Pararhizobium sp. A13: one gene and its partner. The protein of the gene in region 1 interacts with the protein of each later gene in a pairwise test. Links are inferred from orthologs where the notes say so. Each region holds a gene or a part of one and is shown in the gene's direction. Other genes may lie near its edges.

Region 1 (9,420 bases):
GCAATTCCAAACAGGAGCCGCCATGCCCCCGATCATTCGAAAAGCCAGCCGCGCCGATCTGGATATTCTCATCGACTGGGCCGCACGGGAAGGGTGGAATCCCGGTCTCGACGATGCAGCCGCTTTCTGGGCGGCGGACCCGGAAGGCTTTTGGATCGCCGAGGAAGACGGCGTCGTCGCAGCAGCGCTTTCCTTGGTCCGCTATGATGCGGCCTATGCCTTTCTCGGTTTCTACATGGCGCACCCGGACTATCGCGGCCAGGGCATCGGCTTTGCCCTCTGGCAGAGGGCGATATCGGAAGCGGGAAACCGCACGATCGGGCTCGATGGCGTGGTGGCGCAGCAGGACAACTACCGCAAATCCGGTTTCGTCTATGCGCATGCCAATTTCCGCTACGGCGGCGAGGTTCAATGCGTCGAGCCTCCGGGCACGGAACTGGTTTCCGTCTCCCCGGTGCATGTGCCGATGCTGGTTGACTATGATGCACGGTTCTGCCCGGCCCGGCGGGATGCCTTCCTGCGCGAATGGCTGAAGCCGCTTTCGACGCGCGAGAGCTTTGCGCTGATCAGAAACGCCGAGGTTCTGGGCTACGGTACCATTCGCGCCTGCCGTGAGGGCCACAAGATCGGGCCGCTGTTTGCCGACGCGGAAACCGGCGCGGACCTCATCTTCCGTAAACTGGTGACGAGCGTCGGCGGTGGCCAGATCTATCTCGATATCCCCGAGCCGAACGCCGCTGCACGAGCGCTGTGCGATCGCTACAATCTGAAACCGGTGTTCGAGACGGCGCGGATGTATCGCGGCCCAGTGCCGGACCTGCCGCTCGGACAGATCTACGGCATCACCACGTTCGAGCTTGGATAACGACAGCGGGTATCAGGCCCAGGGGAACAGATTGTGCTGTCCGCCGATGATCAGGACGCTGGCAAAGACGCTGATCACCAGCAGCACGACGAGCACCCAGAACAGCCGGCCGGACGCCGGAGCGTCATCTACGAAAACCGGCTCCTTGTTGCGCAACGCGTTCATCGCGTGCCGGGGATTTCCCCATTTGACGCGCCGGAACCGGAAGGCATTTTGGGTTTCGTGTTTCATGAAGAGCGAATATAAGGCCCGATTTTAAACGAGACTTTAAACGCTCTGTTAAAAGTTTAGGCTTTGCTTGTGGATGGGCGCGTTTCCCGAATGAGAGACGGCGGGATCACCCCGCCATCGCCTCTTCGTACTCGGTCGACAGGTCCATCCATTGTTCTTCCGCCTTGGCGAGCTTGGCCATGATCTCGGCGCGCTCCTTCACCTTGGCCGCAGCCTTGGCAGGGAATTTTTCGTAGATCTCCTGGTCTTCAAGTTCCTTGTCGAGGGCGTGAATCTGTTTGTGCAGTTTGCCGGTGAAGGATTCGATATCGTTGATCTTTTTCTTGAGCGGCGCGAAGGCTGCCCGTTTGTCGGCATTGGCCTTGCGCTGCTCTGCCTTGGAGCGGTTGTCATCTGAGCCGTTGCCCTTGTCCTTGTTCCCCTTGCCGCGCGAACTCTGGACGATGGTGTTGCGGTAGTCCTCGAGGTCGCCATCGTAATTGGTGACGGTGCCGTCCTTGACCAGCCAGAGGCGGTCAACGGTCGCCTCGATCAGGTGGCGATCGTGCGAGATCAGGATGACCGCGCCCTCATACTCGTTCAGAGCCTCGATCAGCGCGTTGCGGCTGTCGATGTCGAGATGGTTGGTCGGCTCGTCGAGGATGAGCAGGTTCGGCGCCTCGAAGGCGGCAAGGCCCATCAGAAGGCGGGCCTTCTCGCCGCCGGAAAGATCCTTGGCGGCGGTTTCCATCTTTTCGGTCGCAAGCCCCATCTGGGCGACGCGGGCGCGCACCTTGGCTTCGGGCGCGTCCAGCATCAGCGGCCGAACGTGCTGGACGGCCGTCTCGGCCGGCCTGAGGTCGTCGAGTTGATGCTGGGCGAAGAAGCCGATCTTCAGATTGGGTGCCACGCGGATATCGCCGCTTTCGGCGGAAAGCCGGCCGGAGATGAATTTCGCGAAGGTCGACTTGCCGTTGCCGTTCGAGCCGAGCAGTGCGATGCGGTCGTCATTGTCGATGCGCAGGTTGAGGCCCTTGAGGATCGGTTTGCCCGGCGTATAGCCGACGGCGCCGCCGGTGATCGCGACGATCGGCGAGGCCGGCTGCTTCTCGGGCTTGGGAAAGCGGATCGGCTGGACGTGGTCCTCGATGACGGCCGAAACCGTGCCCATGCGTTCCAGCGCCTTGACGCGGCTCTGCGCCTGGCGGGCCTTCGAGGCCTTGGCCTTGAAGCGATCGATGAAGGACTGCAGATGTTTGCGCGCCGCGTCGTTCTTGGCCTTTGCCTTGGTCTGCAGTTCGATCGCTTCGGCGCGCTGGCGCTCGAACTGATCGTAGGTGCCGCGATAGAAGGTCAGTTTCTTCTGATCGAGATGGACGATCGAATTGACCGCCATGTTCAGCATGTCACGGTCATGGCTGATGATGATGACCGTGTGCGGATAGCGGCGGACATAATCCTCGAGCCAGAGCGTGCCCTCGAGATCGAGATAGTTGGTCGGCTCGTCGAGGAGCAGCAGGTCGGGCTCGGAGAACAGGACTGCCGCGAGCGCGACGCGCATGCGCCAGCCGCCGGAAAAGCTCGATGCCGGCCGCAACTGTGCTTCCGCGTCGAAACCGAGGCCGGACAGGATGCTGGCGGCCCGTGCCTCGGCCGAATGGGAATCGATGTCCGTCAGGCGCGTGTGGATTTCGGCGATCCGGTGCGGATCGGACGCGGTTTCGGCCTCCGTGAGCAGCGCCTCGCGTTCCTTGTCGGCCTTGAGCACGATCTCGATCAGCGGCTCTTCGGTGCCCGGCGCTTCCTGCGCCACCTGGCCGATGCGGGTGTTCTTCGGTATCGAAACGAAGCCGCTCTCGCTTTCCATGTCGCCGGTGATGATCCGAAACAGCGTCGACTTGCCGGCGCCATTCTTGCCGACGAGGCCAGCCTTCGTGCCCGCCGGAAGCGCCACGCTCGTATGATCGATGAGGAGACGCCCGGCGATGCGGGCGGAGAGGTCGTTGATCGTAATCATGGCGGCGTTTTGGCCGAAGTCTTGGCCGAAGGCAAGAGTTCGCCGCAGCGCAATAGGCTCAAGCGGCGTGCGGCGAGTAGGTTTTCTTCCCGCGGCCGCCGATCGCGGCCGAAAAGACGAGAACGCCGGGCTTGCCACAGGCACGCACGGCGCCAAGCGCAAGCTCGGCCTGGGTGAACAGATCAGCGCCGCTGGATGCGGTCAACGCCATGGCGATGCCGGTGGAGAGGGACAGCGTTTCCGACGTGAACGTGCGGTTCGGCAGCGCGATCTGCACGACCTCGACGGAGGCGCGGATGCGCTGCGCGATCGCCTCGGCATTGTCGGCGCTGACGTCATGGAACACGAAGGCGAATTCGTCCGCGCCGATGCGGGCGACAAAGTCGTTCTTCTTGACCGATTTGCGGAACACCGGCGCCAGTTTCTTCAAGGCCTTCTCGGCAGTGGCCGCACCGTGGCTCTCACCGAGGTCGCGCAGCCCCTCGACAGTCACCAGCGCCAGAGCCGCGGGGCCGCTGGCGTTGCCGTCGTCATACAACGCCGCGAGCTTGGCGGAAAAGGCGACCCTGTTGGCAAGGCCGGTCACCGGGTCGCGGGTCGAAGCCTTGCGCATGGCCTCGATATCGCTGCCGATGCCGCCGAGTTGGGCGACCGTTTCGCCCATCGAGATGGCGAAAGCCCGCTCCTCCCGCTCGAAGGTGGTGACGGCATCGCGCAATCTGCCGGCGTCATTGGCGAAATCCGACATTCCGGCGACGGGATCGGTTTCGAGGCGGCCGATGAAATGGCGCAGCAGCGCGGCAAAGGCTTCCTTCTTGGCGATGCTGTTTTTCAGCCCGTGATTGAGGGCCGAAATGGCCCGGGCGGTGTCGGCGCGGATCGTATCCGTGGCGACCGCGGCAAAGCCGGGGAGGTGATATTTGACGCCGATCTCTTCGATCCGGCTCTGGGACGGGTGAGAACCAAGTGCAGCGACATCCCGTGTGAGCGCTTGATTCTGGCCGGACAGGGCTTCGAAAAACAGCTCGTAATTGCGCGGAAACGGGGCAACGCCGAGCTTCGACATGGTCTGCGCGACCTTCAGCAGCACGGCGGCATTTTGCGCAAGATGGCCGTCCTGCCGGGATTTGTCCGCCATTTCCTCAATCCTCACCGTCGTTTGTGCCGGTTGCACCGCACGCTCATAACACGTTGAGATTAAAAGACCGTCAAAGCAGACGTGAACGAGCCAACTGATGCCGGCATCCGGGGCTACCGCAGGGTACAGGGCCATTTCGCCTGCATGGCGAGTTGCACCAGCATGTCGGCGCTGCGGCCGCGTTCTTTCGGATTGGCGGCGACAAAGGCGCAGACGATCTTCACCTGCTCTTCAAGCGTGATCGTATCGGGGTCGCAGACATTGGCGCGGATCTTTTCGGTGACGGGGACCTTGCTTTTCGGCCGGTTGTTTTCGGCGTCGACCACATCGGACATTTCCGCGTGATGGAGGTCGCGCGACCAGCGGTCGAGCACGCCGGCGATATAGCCGAAGGCGACCGGGTGCTTCTGCTGGCAGAAGGTGTGCAGATCATCCGCATCCATGAACTGGGCCTGCGCAGCAGAATGAAGCATCAAACAGGCCGCAAATCCGAGCATCGGTGTTTTCATGTCGCCTTCTCCCCGACAGCAGAATAGGGTATTTCACAATGCCGAACAAACGGGGCCTGGCGATAGGATGGGAAGCAGCCCAAGTGGGCATTTCCGGTGGCTGGCGCGTGACGGTTGCGTGCGACAGCCTCACTTTGCGTAGTCTTCCCCCTCCGGTGTTCTCAGAAAATAAACCAGATCCAGCACAAGGCTCGGCTGCCCCAGTGCGGTCAGCGTCATGTGGCAATGGCCGCGATGGTGGGTCTGGTGGTTGAAGAAATGGGCGAGCACCGGCGCGAGGCGCTGAGTGACCGGCTCGGGGATGGTGATCGGCGTGTAGGTGAAGCGGCTGGTGAGGTCTGCTTCAGCAAGGCCATTGATCCAGGCGACGATGCGCTCGTCTTCCACCGCGCGGGCTGCTGACAGGGAGCCGAGATCGTCGAACAGGATGGCGTCGAGGGAGGTCGGCGCTTCGCCCGTGCCGGTGAAGCGCTTCATCCAGATGCGGTCGGCGGCGAGGACGTGGTTGAGCGTCCTGTGCAGCGAACCGAAGAAGGCGCCCTTGTCCTCGCGGTATTGCGCATCCGTCAGCGCGCCCGCCGCCTGGTAGAGCAGGCGGTTTGCCCACCGGTTGTATTTGGCGAACATACGGTAGTGATCGAGCATTGCGGTCTCCTTCAAGGTGCCGGGAGCTTAATCCAGAACGGCATTGTGGTGGGTGATGCGACCCATGAAATTTACTGATTTGACTGTTCACCGTTTCCGCGTTCGATGTCGACCCGACAATGGCTGGTTCGTGTGCTGTCTTGATCTCCATGACGGTCTCGGGCGCTCGTGACAGGGCCATGAAACTTCGCCGCTCCCCCTTGTTTTGCGCGGGATTGGCGGTTATTGAACCGCCGACTCACGGAAAACCAAGGGAATTGAGACAATGGCGATTGAACGCACCTTTTCGATGATCAAGCCGGACGCCACCAAGCGCAACCTGACGGGCGCCATCACCAAGATGTTTGAAGACGCAGGCCTGCGTATCGTCGCCTCCAAGCGCGTGTGGATGAGCAAGCGCGAAGCCGAAGGCTTCTACGCCGTTCACAAGGAACGCCCCTTCTTCGGCGAACTGGTTGAAACCATGACCTCCGGCCCAACCATCGTTCAGGTTCTCGAAGGCGAGAACGCCATCCTCAAGAACCGCGAAATCATGGGCGCCACCAACCCGGCCAATGCCGACGAGGGCACCATCCGCAAGGTCCACGCTTTGTCGATCGGCGAGAACTCGGTTCATGGCTCGGACGCTCCGGAAACTGCTGCTGAGGAAATCAAGTACTGGTTCTCCGACACCGAAATCGTCGGCTGATTCAATCTCTGAGGGTCTCGGCCCGAACGATTTGAAAAGACTCATTTAAAGTCGGGGCGGCAACGCTCCGGCTTTTTTATTTTGGGGTCGTGGGCCGGCCAGCCTATGATCGGCACTTCGCCGTTTCGAAGTGTTCAGGCGTCTTGCCGTCCTTGAAAACCTCCGGGTTCTTGTCATAGGCGGGGCCGACGACCAGCGCCTTGGCGGGCAGTATGTCCTGATCGAGGTTCGAAATCACTTCCGTCTTCAATGTTTGCAGAATGGTGCCGTCCGGCCCCTTGACCTCGATGGTCACGGCATAGGGCCGCTGCTTTTTCACGCAGGTCACATCCGGGCTTTCAAGAACCACCTTGTCGAGCTTGGCAAAGAGCTTGCGGTCGAGCGTCAGCGGCGCGCCACCGGCAGGGTTTTCGAATGTAGCTACAACCGTACTCCCCTCCGGAACGGGTTCCGTCTTGGTCAGCGTGATCATGTAGGTGGCGTAGGCGAGGCGGTAGTTGAAGATGAACATCTTGCCGGTGAGTTCGAGCGGATCTGGCCCTGTCTCGCGCTGGCAGCCGGCAAGGGCAGCCGCGCCAGCCAGAAGAAGAGCGGCAAGCGTCAGGCGCTTAGTGTGCCGCAGTACTCGCGCGCTTTGAGAATACCCCCCTCTGTCACTTCGTGACATCTCCCCCTCAAGGGGGGAGATCGGGAGCGAGAGGCCGGCCGCGCGGCAATCTCCCCCCTTGAGGGCGAGATGCCCGGCAGGGCAGAGGGGGGTGAGAGGGCCACTGTCGTGGACTGTGTCGGCCTGCAGGCTCATGGGGTCAACTCCTTCTTCTGGCGCTGATAGTGCCGGCTCGCCTTCACGCGGTTGCCGCAAACGGTCATGTCGCACCAGGTGCGGCTGCGGTTGCGGCTGCGGTCGAGGAACAGCCATTGGCAATTGGGGCAGATTTTCAGGCGCTGCGGCTCTGCGAAGGTGGCAAGCATCAGCGCCGAGCGCGCCGCGGCGGCGTCGAGCGGGGTGCGGGCTGCCTTGATCGGATGGCGCCGGATGAGGGTGGATGCCGCGTCGAGCAGATCGGCCAGGTGCCCGGAGGAGGAATGCCCCAGCGCTTCGGCGCGAAAATGCCGGTCAGTTGCTTCCCTGAGATTGAGAAACGCCGGCCGGTTTTCCGGCGCGACCGGCTGCAACGGCCCGAACAGGTCCTTGTCGGCGCAGAAACGCGTCGCGGCCGTGGCAAAGCCGTCAAGAGCCACGGGGTCGGCATAGCGGTCGATGCGGCGCTCGGCATCGAAGCGCAGCACGACCGAATTGGCGACATCGAAAGCAAGTGCGCCGCCGGAAAAACGATGCGGGGTCCAGGTAAACGTCACGCAACATCCTAACTGGTAAAACGGATTTTACTAGTTATAATGATTTCCACTGATGTTGTCATCAACCGGATTTCCCATGGCCTATTTTCTGCAGCAGCTTGCCAGTGCCCTGCCGATCGCCGCCCTCTATGCGCTGCTTGCCTTCGGCTATTCGATCTCCTTCTCGGTCACCAAAAGGGCCGATCTGACCTATGGCGCGCTGTTCGGCTTTGCCGGCCAGATCTTCCTGTTGTTTTCCGATTTCGCCTGGAACCGTCTCTGGCTGGTCCTTCCGGCTGCGCTTGCGATTGGCGCGATCGCGGCGCTGGTCTATGCCTTGGGCGCAGGCTTCGTCGTCGGCCGCTCGGTCATGCGCGGGCTGGCGATGACGTCGGCCAACACCGTGGTCGTTGCCTCTCTGGGCGTGGCTTTGGTGCTGATGGAGCTGTCGCGGATCGCGGCGGAGACGCGCAGCCTGTGGCTGCCGCCGTTTCTCAACACGCCGCTCACGCTGTGGGCCGATCCGCAATTCCCGGTGACCCTGACGATGATCCAGCTGCTGAACACGGCGCTGATGCTGGCCATGGTCGGGGCGGGGCATGCGTTTCTGGCACGGTCCGCCTGGGGCCGCTCCTGGCGGGCGGTGTCCGACGATGCAGGCGCAGCGGCACTCTGCGGCGTCGATGGGAAGCGTATCTTCGTCGCTGCCTACGGATTGTCGGCGCTGCTGGCGGCGATCGCCGGCATTCTCGCCACGTCCTATTATGGCAACATGGATTTTGGCGCGGGCCTGGTTTTCGGCGTCAAGGTGCTGTTCATCGCCGCGATCGGCGGCCAGACGGCGCCGCTATTGGCGGCGGCCGGCGCCGCCGCGATGGGCCTGAGCGAAACGCTGTGGAGCGCCTACGGCCCGATGCTCTGGCGGGATTTTGCGATCTTCTCGTTTCTGGTGCTGCTTCTGGTGCTGACGAGAAAGGAGCAGTTCCAGCCGTAGTCAGTCCTTCGACCAGCGGTCCCGTGCGCTGTCGTCCTCGTCCTTGGCGCTGACCCAGCCGCGCTCAATGCCATCGCCTGCGTGCTCCTTCTTCCAGAAGGGCGCGGACGTCTTCAGATAATCCATGATGAAATTGGCGCCGTCGAAAGCCGCCTGCCGGTGCGGCGAGGCGGTGACGACGAGCACGATGTTTTCGCCGGGCAGGATCTTTCCGTAGCGGTGGATGGCGCTGACGGCTTGCAGCCCGAACCGGCTGACCGCTTCCGTGCAGATGCGGGTGATCTGCGCTTCCGCCATGCCCGGATAGTGCTCCAGTTCAAGGGCGCTGAGCGTGCCGGCGTCGTCACGGCAGAGGCCGGAGAAGGTGACGATGGCGCCGATATCGCGGCGGCCTTGCGAAAGCGCCCGGACCTCGGCGGCAAGGTCGAAATCCTGCCGCTGGACGCGGACGGTGACAGGCACGCCGCGCACGGCCTCAGCCTCCGGTCATCGGCGGAAACAGCGCGATTTCCCGCGCGCCGGCGATCGGCTCGTTATGGTCGACATGTTCCTGGTTGATGGCGACGCGGATGACATTCTCGTGCTCCAGCGCCGTCTCGTATTCCTCGCCCAGCGTCTTCAAGTGTGCCAGCAGGTCGCCGGCCGTGACGACGCTTTCGGGAAGCTCCAGCGTCTCCTCGGCTTTGCCGATCCGCTCACGCACCCAGGCGAAATAGACGAGATCAACGCTTGCCATCAGTCGACCATATGCTTGAGGCCGGCGCGGAAATAGTCATAGCCGGTATAGATGGTAAGAATCGCTGCGACCCAGAGCAGGCCGATGCCCATCTCCGTCGTATAGGGAAGCACCTTGTCGCCCGCCGGGCCTGCAAGCAGGAAGGCAATGGCGAACATCTGTACGGTGGTTTTCCACTTGGCGATGCGCGTGACCGGCACGCTGACTTTGAGTGCGGCCAGGTATTCTCGCAGACCAGACACCAGGATTTCACGGCACAGGATAATGATCGCGGCCCAGA
Region 2 (9,332 bases), 2.1 Mb from region 1 along the record:
CAATCGCATGACACCAAAAGAAAACACCGGTCTCAAACCCGTTCTGAGGATCGATTTTCCTCATGCTGAGCGACTGGGCCGGGGCAAGATTGCGTTGCTGGAACACATTCGCGAGACCGGCTCGATTTCCGCGGCGGGCAGGGCGATGGACATGTCCTATCGGCGGGCCTGGTTGCTGGTGAGCGCCCTCAACGGCATGTTCAAACAGGATGCGGTCTTGTCGCAGCGCGGCGGAAAGCAGGGCGGCGGCGCGGTCGTCACGCCTTTCGGCGAAGAATTGATCCACACTTTCCGGGCGATGGAGGAAAAGGCCGAGGCGGCGCTTTCGGCAGAATTGACATGGCTGGAGAGTAACCGCAATCCCCATGCGATGCCGGCTGACGCACCGGTCACAGATCCAGCGCAACACTCTTGATGACGGCATGAACCGGCTTGCCAACCTGCAGGCCGAGCAGGTCGCGTGACAGCGTGGTTACCCGGGAAACGATCGTCACGCCGCCGCAATCCAGACGCACATCCACCATGCCCTGTCCCGCTTCGCCGATCCCCACGATTGTGCCCGGCAGGATGTTGAGCGCGCTCAGGCCCTCGGGCCGGCTGGTGGCCAGCATGACGTCGCGGGCTGCGATCTGCAGCCGGACAGCCTTTTTCGGCGGTGCATCCAGATGCGGCACCCGGATCTGCACGCCGCCTGCGCGAATGACCGTGATTTGATGCTCGGCGTCCGTTTGGTCGACAATACCTTCGACCAGCACCCCCGCTTCGCGGCGGCTGACCGCTGATGAGGGTGTGCTCAGGATCGTTGCGGCCTCCCCGGACGCGCTGATCCGGCCGCTTTCGAGCACGATCACCCTGTTGGCCAACCGCGCGACTTCGGCGACCGAGTGGCTGACATAGATGATCGGAATTTCCGTTTCGTCCCGCAGCCGTTCCAGATAAGGCAGGATTTCCGCCTTCCGCTCGTCGTCGAGTGCGGCCAGTGGTTCGTCCATCAAAAGCAGGCGCGGGTTGGAGAGCAGCGCCCGGCCGATGGCGATGCGCTGTTTTTCGCCGCCCGATAGATTTGCCGGTGCTCTGTCCAGAAGTGGGCCGACACCGAGCAGATCGACGATGCGATCGAAATTCGGTCCCTCATGACCGCTCCGTGCGAACCAGCGTCCATAGCCGAGATTGTGTCGCACGCTCAAATGCGGGAAAAGCCGTGCTTCCTGAAAGACATAGCCGAAGCGCCGCCTGTGCGGCGGCACAAAAACACGGGTCTCGCTATCGACCAGAACGTCGCCGTTGAACGCGAGCCACCCGCGATCGGGATGCAGCAAGCCGGCAATGGCGTTGATCAGCGAGGTCTTGCCCGATCCGGAGCGACCGAAGAGCGCTGTCACGCCCCTATCCGCGGAGAACGCGGCCTCGATGGAGAACGCGCCAAGGCGATGGCGAATGTCGACCTCAAGGCTCATGCGACGTCCACCTTCTTCGCCGCGAGGTTTGCCAGGACTTCCGAGACCATCAGCGCCGCCATGGATATGACGATGGAAAAGATGGTCAGGCGAAACGCGCCGGCGTCGCCGCCGGGGACCTGCGTAAAGGTATAGATCGCCGAGGAAAGCGTCTGGGTTTCGCCGGGGATATTGGAAACAAAGGTGATCGTCGCGCCGAACTCCCCCATCGCCTTGGCAAAAGCGAGGATCATGCCGGCGATGATGCCGGGCAGGACGAGGGGTAGCGTGACCGTCAGGAAAACCCAGGCAGGGCCGGCTCCCAGCGTTGCGGCCGCCTGCTCAAGTCTGCGGTCGACCGCCTCGATCGACAGCCGGATGCTGCGCACCATCAGCGGGAAGGCCATGATGGCGCAGGCAAGCGCCGCCCCCGTCCAGCGGAAGGAAAAGACAAGGCCTGTGTATTCGGCGAGAAACGCACCGATCGGCCCACGTTTTCCGAACAGGACGAGCAGAAGAAAACCGGTCACGACCGGTGGCAGGACCAGGGGAAGGTGAACGATGCCATTGAGGATGGATTTCCCCCAGAAGCGACCCCGCGCCAGGATCATGGCAATGCCGATCGCCAAGGGCAGGCTGGCGAACATGGCGACAAACGAGACGCGCAGACTGAGGCGGATCGCCGTCCACTCCGCGTCGCTCAAAACCAGCCAGTCCAAATGCCGTGCTCCCGTCCTTGCCGGCAGACGATAGGCGCTCTATCCCTTGGCGGATAGAGCGCGTTCTATCCTTATTTCAGGATGGTAAAGCCCTGCGCTTCGAAGAGAGCTGCAGCTTTGGCCGATTTGATGAAATCGACATAAGCAGCGGCGTCCGGGTTCTTGCTCTCGGCTGTGATGGCAATCGGGTAGACGATCGGCGGATGGCTGTCTTCGGGGAAAGTGCCGGCAATCTTCACGCCTTTGTCGGCGGCGGCATCCGTCTTGTAGACGATGCCATAGGGTGCTTCGCCCTTGGAAACCAAGAGAAGCGCTGCCCGGACGTTTTCGGCACCGGCCACATTCTTTTCAACGGACGACCAGACGCCGAGCTTTTCGAGCGCGGCCTTGCCGTACTTGCCGGCAGGAACGGAATCGACGGCGCCCATAGCAAGTTTCTCCTCGCCAAGCAGGCCCTTCAGGTCGAAGTCCTGCTTGATATCAACGGGAGCGGCGTCTTGGCTGCCGGTCACCAGAACGATGCGGTTGCCGAGCAGGTTGGCGCGCGTGTCGTCCTTGATCAGTTTCTTTTCGGCGACGTAGTCCATCCAGGCCAGATCGGCGGAGATGAAGACATCGGCCGGCGCGCCGGCCTCGATCTGCTTGGCGAGCGCCGAGCTCGCCGCATAGGAGACGGTCGTTTCCCTGCCGGCTTCCTTCTGCCACTCGCCGTTGACGGCATCGAGAGCGTTCTTCAGGCTGGCGGCAGCAAAGACGGTAACTTTTTCGGCCGCGGCCGCCGGTTGCAGCAGCGGCATTCCGCTGATCCAGAGAGCGGCGACGGTGGCTGCAACAAATTTCAGCAGGCTTCGACGTTCAGTATGCATGCGTTTCCCCATCGGTTCGAGATATTCCTGTAGATATAACGGTGTAGCGCGATTGGCTAGCATTATATTTCAGCAAATATATTGAAACTCATTCGCCGCTTCTCGACGTTCATGCTTGCCATGGATCATTCCGGCGTTAAATTCGGCGCGTCCGACGGACGGGAATGGAGAGGCCGGAAAACGCGATGGAATCGAATGTGACGCTCGAGAAAAGCTGGAAAGCGGTCCTGGTGCCGGAATTCTCCAGCCCCTACATGGCCGAGCTGAAGGCGTTCCTCCTTCAGGAAAAACGTGACGGCAAACAGATTTTCCCCAAGGGACCGGAGTATTTCCGAGCCTTGGACCTTACGCCGCTCGAGACGGTGCGGGTCGTCATTCTCGGGCAGGATCCCTATCACGGGGAGGGGCAGGCGCATGGGTTGTCCTTCAGCGTCAAACCCGGCGTGCGGTTGCCGCCGTCGCTGGTGAATATCTACAAGGAACTGCAGAGCGACCTCGGCATTCCGCCCGCCCGCCACGGTTTTCTCGAAGGCTGGGCGCGCCAGGGGGTGCTGTTGCTCAACAGCGTATTGACGGTCGAGCGCGCGATCGCGGCGTCCCATCAGGGCAAGGGCTGGGAACGGTTCACCGATGCGATCATCCGCGCGATCAACGAGCAGGAGCATCCGGTCGTCTTCATCCTGTGGGGATCCTATGCACAGAAGAAGGCCGCCTTCGTCGATCGGTCGCGCCATCTCGTGCTCCGCTCGCCGCACCCATCGCCGCTGTCGGCCCATAACGGGTTCTTCGGCAGCAAACCCTTTTCCAAGGCCAACGATTTCCTCGCTACGAATGGGCGCGAGCCCATCGACTGGGCTCTGCCGGCCAATCCCGAAGTGCAGGCTCAGGTCAGCGTCTGAGAGGACGGCGGCTCCGGTGGTTTGGCTTTCCGCCGGGCGACAACGCTTTCGCGCCAGACGGTAAAAATCCCCGCGCAGACGACGATAGCCGATCCGGCAATCACATTGAGCCCGATCGTTTCGCCGAATATGACGACGCCGATGATCGAGGCGAAGACGAGTTGCAAATAGGTGAGCGGCTGGACCTCGGCGGCGTCGAGCAGTTCATAGGCCTTGATCAGGAAAAAGTGGCTGGTCGTTCCGGTGATGCAGAGCAGCAGCATCCAGACCCAGTCCTGTGGTGCAAGCGCCGTCCAGTAGAAAGGGCCGACGGCCGTGATCGCCACGGCACCGGCGACACCCGTGTAGAAAAAGCTCGTCATGGCAGTATCGACGCGGCTGACCAGCCGCGTCGAGATCACGTAGATCGCGAAGATCAGCGATGACGAGATCGGGATCAGAAGCTTGAGGTCGAAGCTGCCGCCGCCCGGGTTCAGGATGAGGAGAACGCCGAGCAATCCGATGATGATGGCCGTCCACCGCCGCCAGCCGACGCGCTCACCTAGAAGCGGCATGGAGAGAAGTGCTACAAACAGGGGTCCCGAGGAGAAGATTGCCTGCGAATGTGCAAGGCCGACCGTGGAAAACGAAAAAATGACGACGACGATCTGGAAGGCAAGCAGGACGCCACGCAAGATCTGCAGGACCGGCCGCTTCGTTTTTGCCGCCGCCGAAAGACCGCCCTGCGTTCGTGATGCCAACGCGATGGCAAAGGCCGCGAAGGCCCAGTAGCGGATCATCGTGATCAGGACGGGTGGATAGAGGCCGCCCAAATGCTTGGAAATCGCGTCCTGGATCGAGAAAATCGAGATCGCAAGCAGGACGAAGATGTAGCCGGTTCGCTTCGAAGTCATCAGAACGGTCTTACACCTGCCGGGTGGCGCGCGGCCACGCCATTTTTGCAGGGCAGCAAGGAATGTTTCCAATCAGCGTTTTCCTGCAACACGCGCGACGTGGCGCCGCGCGTGTTGCAGGGCAGCTCAATCCTCGCGGAATGTATGCTGTAGTTGTTCGGTCAGTGGTTTTGCGAGGTAGGATATCACGGTGCGGTCGGCGATCTTGATGAAGACCTCCGAGGGCATGCCCGGATAGAGCGACAATCCCTTCAGTTGAGCGAGGCTTTCCGGCTTGGGCTTGATGCGCAGCGGGTAATATGTGGCGCCGGTGCGCTGGTCGGTGACAATGTCCGGCGCGATGGTCACGACTTCCGCCTCTACGATCGGTGTGGTGCGCTGGTTGAAGGCACTGAAGCGGATTTCAACCGGCTGTCCCAAGCGTATCTGGTCGATGTCGTGCGTGGCGATCTTGGCCTCGACCGTCAGGCCGTCTGCGCCAGGGACGACGAGCATCAGCACCTCACCGGGATTGATGACGCCGTTCACCGAATGCACGGCGAGCTGGTAGATCCGTCCGTCCAGCGGCGAGGCGATATCGAGGCGCTTCAACTGATCGATGGCGGCGATGCGGCGGTCTTCGTATTCGGCGATCTTACCCTCGACGTCGGTCAGTTCCTTGGCGTTCTCGGTGTGGCGGTCTTCGTCGAGCTGCAGGATCTGCAGGTCGATCTCGCTGGATTTGCCGGCGGCCTGCGCCCGGGAGGCGATGCGCGCACCGCGGTCGCCTTCCAGCTGGGCGCGGTTACGCTTGAGCTCGGTCAGCCGCTGCATGGAAACCAGGCCCTGGCCATAGAGCTTGTCGAGACCCGACAGTTCCTCCTCGATCAGCTTCAGCGCATCCTCGATGGCAGCCAGCTGAACCGTCAGGCCCTTGGTTTCGTCGGCCAGCTGGCCCTTGCGCGATGCGAGCTGGCTTTTCATGCCGACAAGCGCGTTCTTGCGGCTGATGAAGAGCTTGCGTTCACTTTCTTCGAGAAGGGCGGCAGGTGTGCTTGAGCCTGATGTGAGCGCGTTCAGGTCTTCCGGGATGGTGAATTCGTCGGCGCCGGTCTGTTCGGCCAGCAGGCGGGCGCGGCGGGCATAAAGCTGCGCCAGGGTGTTCTGCACGATCGACAGGTTGGCGCGAACGGTCGTGCCATCGAGCTTGATCAGGGTCTGCCCGGCCTTGACGCTATCGCCTTCCTTCACCAATACCTCGCCGACGATGCCGCCGGTCAGGTGCTGGATTTTCTTGACGTTGTTCTCGACCACGACGGTGCCGGAAGCGACGATCGCGCTCGACAGTTCGGTCGTTGCCGCCCAGCCGCCAACGCCGACGACGAGGGCGAGGGCAAGGATCGAGACGGCGGTCATGTGCCGGGCAAGCGAGCGGCGGGAGTTCACCGGTTTTGTTTCCATGGAGATATCGGTCACGACGCGGACTCCTGTTCTTCACCCACGATTTTCAGTGAGGTGGAGCCGGCAATTTGCGGCGGGCGGTTTTGTTTGCGCAGGATCTGCGCAAGCACTTCGTCTCTCGGCCCGAAGGCCTGCATCCGTCCTTCGTTCATCATCAACACCATATCGGCGGCTGCAAGCGCGCTCGGCCGGTGGGCGACGACGACGACGATCCCGCCGCGGGCGCGCGCGCTCATAATCGCGTCGGTGAGTGCCTGTTCGCCCTCGGCGTCGAGGTTGGAGTTGGGCTCGTCGAGAACCACCAGGAAGGGGTCGCCGTAGAGCGCGCGTGCCAGTGCGATACGCTGGCGCTGGCCGGCCGAAAGCGCTGCGCCACTTTCGCCGATCTCGGTTTCGTAGCCGTTCGGCAGTTTCAGGATGAGATCGTGGACGCGCGCGGCCCGGGCCGCGGAAACGACTGCCCCGGCTGACGCGTCGTCTGCAAAACGCGCAATGTTCTGCGCCACGGTGCCGGCGAACAGTTCGACATCCTGCGGCAGATAGCCGACATACCGGCCGAGCCTGTCAGTATCCCACTGGTCGAGCGCAGCACCGTCAAGCCGGACAGAGCCGCGATAGGATGGCCAGATGCCGATCAGAGCGCGCGCGAGCGATGACTTGCCCGAAGCACTTGGGCCGATGACGCCGAGCGCGCTGCCGGCCTTCACCACGAAATTGACTTCGGCGAAGGTCAGGCGCTGCGCCCCTGGCGGGCCGCCGGCAAGATTTTCGGCGCTCAGCTTTTCCTTCGGCACGGGCAGTTCCAGCGGGGCGTCGCGCTCCGGCAGAGCGGTCAGCAGATCCTTCAGCCTTTGCCGGCTTTGCATGGCGGAAACGAAGCTGCGCCAGTTGCCGATCGCCAGTTCGACCGGGGCGAGGGCGCGTGCCGTCAGGATTGAACCTGCGATGATGATGCCCGGAGAAGCCGAGCCCTCGATGACCAGAACGGCGCCGGTGGCGAGAACTGCGGATTGCAGCGCCATGCGGGACACCTTGGAGAGCGCGCCATAGCCATTGCCGACGTCGGACGTCTCGCGGTTCTGTTCCCGGTAGTTGCTGTTTCGCACGTCCCAGAGCTGCGACATGCGGCCGAGCATGCCCATGGCCTGCATGACTTCGGCGTTGCGCTGCGAGGACTGAGCGAAGGCGTTGCGCTGGTTGCCGGCCTCCGATGCTCTTTTGGAGGGCGCCTGGGTGCCGCGATTGGTCAAGAACGTGAGCGTGATCAGGATGATCGAGCCGCCGACCGCGACGATACCGATCCAGTAATGGAACATGAAGCAGATGGCGATATAAAGCGGCAACCAGGGCAGATCGAGGAAAGCTGCCGGGCCTGATCCCGACAGGAAGGAGCGGATCTGGTCGAAATCACGCAATGCCTGCAGGCCGTCGCCCTGTGTGCGCAATTTCAACGGAGCCTGGACCACGGCGCGATAGATGCGGCCACTCATGGCTTCATCGAGCGCGCCGGCAATGCGCACGAACATGCGGCCGCGCACCATTTCGAAGGCGCCCTGGAAAGCATAGAGCAACAGGGCCAGCAAGCAGAGCGCGACAAGGGTCGGGATGCTTCGGCTGGGTAGTACCCGATCATAGACCTCCAGCATGAAGAAGGAGCCCGTCAGGTAAAGAATATTGACAAGAGCGCTCGCAATGAACACGCCGACGAAGGCCATCTTGCAGTCGCGCAAGGCCTGAATAGGATCGGTAATGCTCTGGGTACTTTTCGAATGTTTCACTGTAGAGGTCCTCGCGAGACGGCTGCCGCCTCAATGGAATGCACCAGTGTGCCACAATTAAAGTCGCATGACCCGTGGGTCGGTCGCGTCAGGAACATGCTTTTGCGCGGTCTTTTCCGGCTTTTTTGCGCTAAATATATGAATTTTTCGCGTTCTTAATGGAACTTGCTGGATATTGCCACATTTTGCGCTGTGTTTCTCGAAAATATTTATTGTGTTTAATCGGATACTTAAGCTCAGTTCAGGTGGTAAGGCGCTTGCGCAGCCTTGCCTCAGTTCGGTCAATCGGCCAAAGACGGACGCGGCGTGACAAGGGCTTGGGCATGAAAAACGTTCTGATCGTGGGTATCGGCACCGGCAATCCGGAACATATGACCATTCAGGCGATCAACGCGCTGAACAGCGTCGACGTTTTGTTCATCCCCACGAAGGGCGCGGCAAAGGCGCAGCTTGCCGATATCCGCCGCGATATCGTTTCGCGTTATGTCACGCGGCCGCAAGGCCGCGTCGTCGAGTTCGCGGTTCCCGTCCGTCAGACTGCAGAGCGCTCCTATCACCAGAGTGTCGACCAGTGGCATGCAGCAATCGCCACGGCCTATGAACGGCTGCTGCTCGACGAGCTGAAGGACGGCCAGGCCGGCGCCTTCCTCGTCTGGGGCGATCCAATGCTCTATGACAGTACGATCCGCATCATCGAGCGGGTTCGCGCCCTGGGCACAGTGACGTTCGACTATTCGGTCATTCCCGGCATCACCAGCATCCAGGCGCTCGCCGCCAGCCACCGGATACCGCTCAATCTCGTTGGCAAGCCGGTGGAGATCACCACGGGACGCCGGCTTGCCGAGAGCTTTCCGGAGAAAACCGAGACGGCGGTCGTCATGCTGGATGGCGAGCAAGCCTTCATGACGATCGAGGATCCGGATGCGCGGATCTATTGGGGCGCCTATCTCGGCACGGCGCAGGAAATCGTCATCTCCGGCCGGCTCGCCGACGTACGGGACGATATTCTAAGAACGAGGGCCGAAGCACGGGCGCGCCACGGCTGGATCATGGATATCTATCTCCTGCAAAAAGGCAGGGATTTCGAGGAATAGCGGCCGGCACGGTCCACCCCGTTGTCCGCCGCATCGCATGGCGGCTGGTTTGTCCCTGTTGTAGAATGCTATATGGACGGAACCGCGGCGATCTGGGCCGCGTCTTTGATGAAACGGGAGATGACCGGCCAACCGCGATGACGATCTGTGCTGTATCAGTTGAGAATCCGGCCGGACATCGATCCTCGATGCGTCGCGGCGCTTGTC

Evidence for each region.
Region 2: the proteins of ndk (region 1) and ung interact in binary tests that used the Escherichia coli proteins (3 or more experiments, as listed by UniProt). The link is inferred for Pararhizobium sp. A13 from one-to-one orthologs.

What each region holds. Positions count from the first base shown.
Region 1 is NZ_CP149510.1:2,552,757-2,562,176, forward strand. What follows is about bases 4,416-7,360. They hold ndk (nucleoside-diphosphate kinase), read left to right. Parts: upstream 4,416-5,649; coding sequence 5,650-6,072; downstream 6,073-7,360. Other genes in these bases: WI754_RS12540 (Rap1a/Tai family immunity protein), read right to left, coding at 4,416-4,739; WI754_RS12545 (DinB family protein), read right to left, coding at 4,869-5,384; WI754_RS12555 (hypothetical protein), read right to left, coding at 6,176-6,739; WI754_RS12560 (CGNR zinc finger domain-containing protein), read right to left, coding at 6,871-7,360. Also shown: WI754_RS12520 (GNAT family N-acetyltransferase), read left to right, coding at 23-865; WI754_RS12525 (hypothetical protein), read right to left, coding at 878-1,030; WI754_RS12530 (ABC-F family ATP-binding cassette domain-containing protein), read right to left, coding at 1,203-3,092; WI754_RS12535 (GGDEF domain-containing protein), read right to left, coding at 3,151-4,230; more of WI754_RS12540, read right to left, coding at 4,344-4,415; more of WI754_RS12560, read right to left, coding at 7,361-7,431; WI754_RS12565 (branched-chain amino acid ABC transporter permease), read left to right, coding at 7,508-8,404; WI754_RS12570 (molybdenum cofactor biosynthesis protein MoaE), read right to left, coding at 8,405-8,875; moaD (molybdopterin converting factor subunit 1), read right to left, coding at 8,880-9,140; pgsA (CDP-diacylglycerol--glycerol-3-phosphate 3-phosphatidyltransferase), read right to left, coding at 9,140-9,420. UniProt on the Escherichia coli protein: Major role in the synthesis of nucleoside triphosphates other than ATP. The ATP gamma phosphate is transferred to the NDP beta phosphate via a ping-pong mechanism, using a phosphorylated active-site intermediate.
Region 2 is NZ_CP149510.1:424,753-434,084, reverse strand. What follows is about bases 2,207-5,063. They hold ung (uracil-DNA glycosylase), read left to right. Parts: upstream 2,207-3,206; coding sequence 3,207-3,920; downstream 3,921-5,063. Other genes in these bases: WI754_RS02095 (HlyD family type I secretion periplasmic adaptor subunit), read right to left, coding at 4,940-5,063; WI754_RS02100 (DMT family transporter), read right to left, coding at 3,905-4,813; modA (molybdate ABC transporter substrate-binding protein), read right to left, coding at 2,227-3,021. Outside these bases: WI754_RS02125 (winged helix-turn-helix domain-containing protein), read left to right, coding at 8-415; modC (molybdenum ABC transporter ATP-binding protein), read right to left, coding at 390-1,457; modB (molybdate ABC transporter permease subunit), read right to left, coding at 1,454-2,155; more of WI754_RS02095, read right to left, coding at 5,064-6,253; WI754_RS02090 (type I secretion system permease/ATPase), read right to left, coding at 6,265-7,968; cobF (precorrin-6A synthase (deacetylating)), read left to right, coding at 8,355-9,125; cobG (precorrin-3B synthase), read left to right, coding at 9,263-9,332. UniProt on the Escherichia coli protein: Excises uracil residues from the DNA which can arise as a result of misincorporation of dUMP residues by DNA polymerase or due to deamination of cytosine.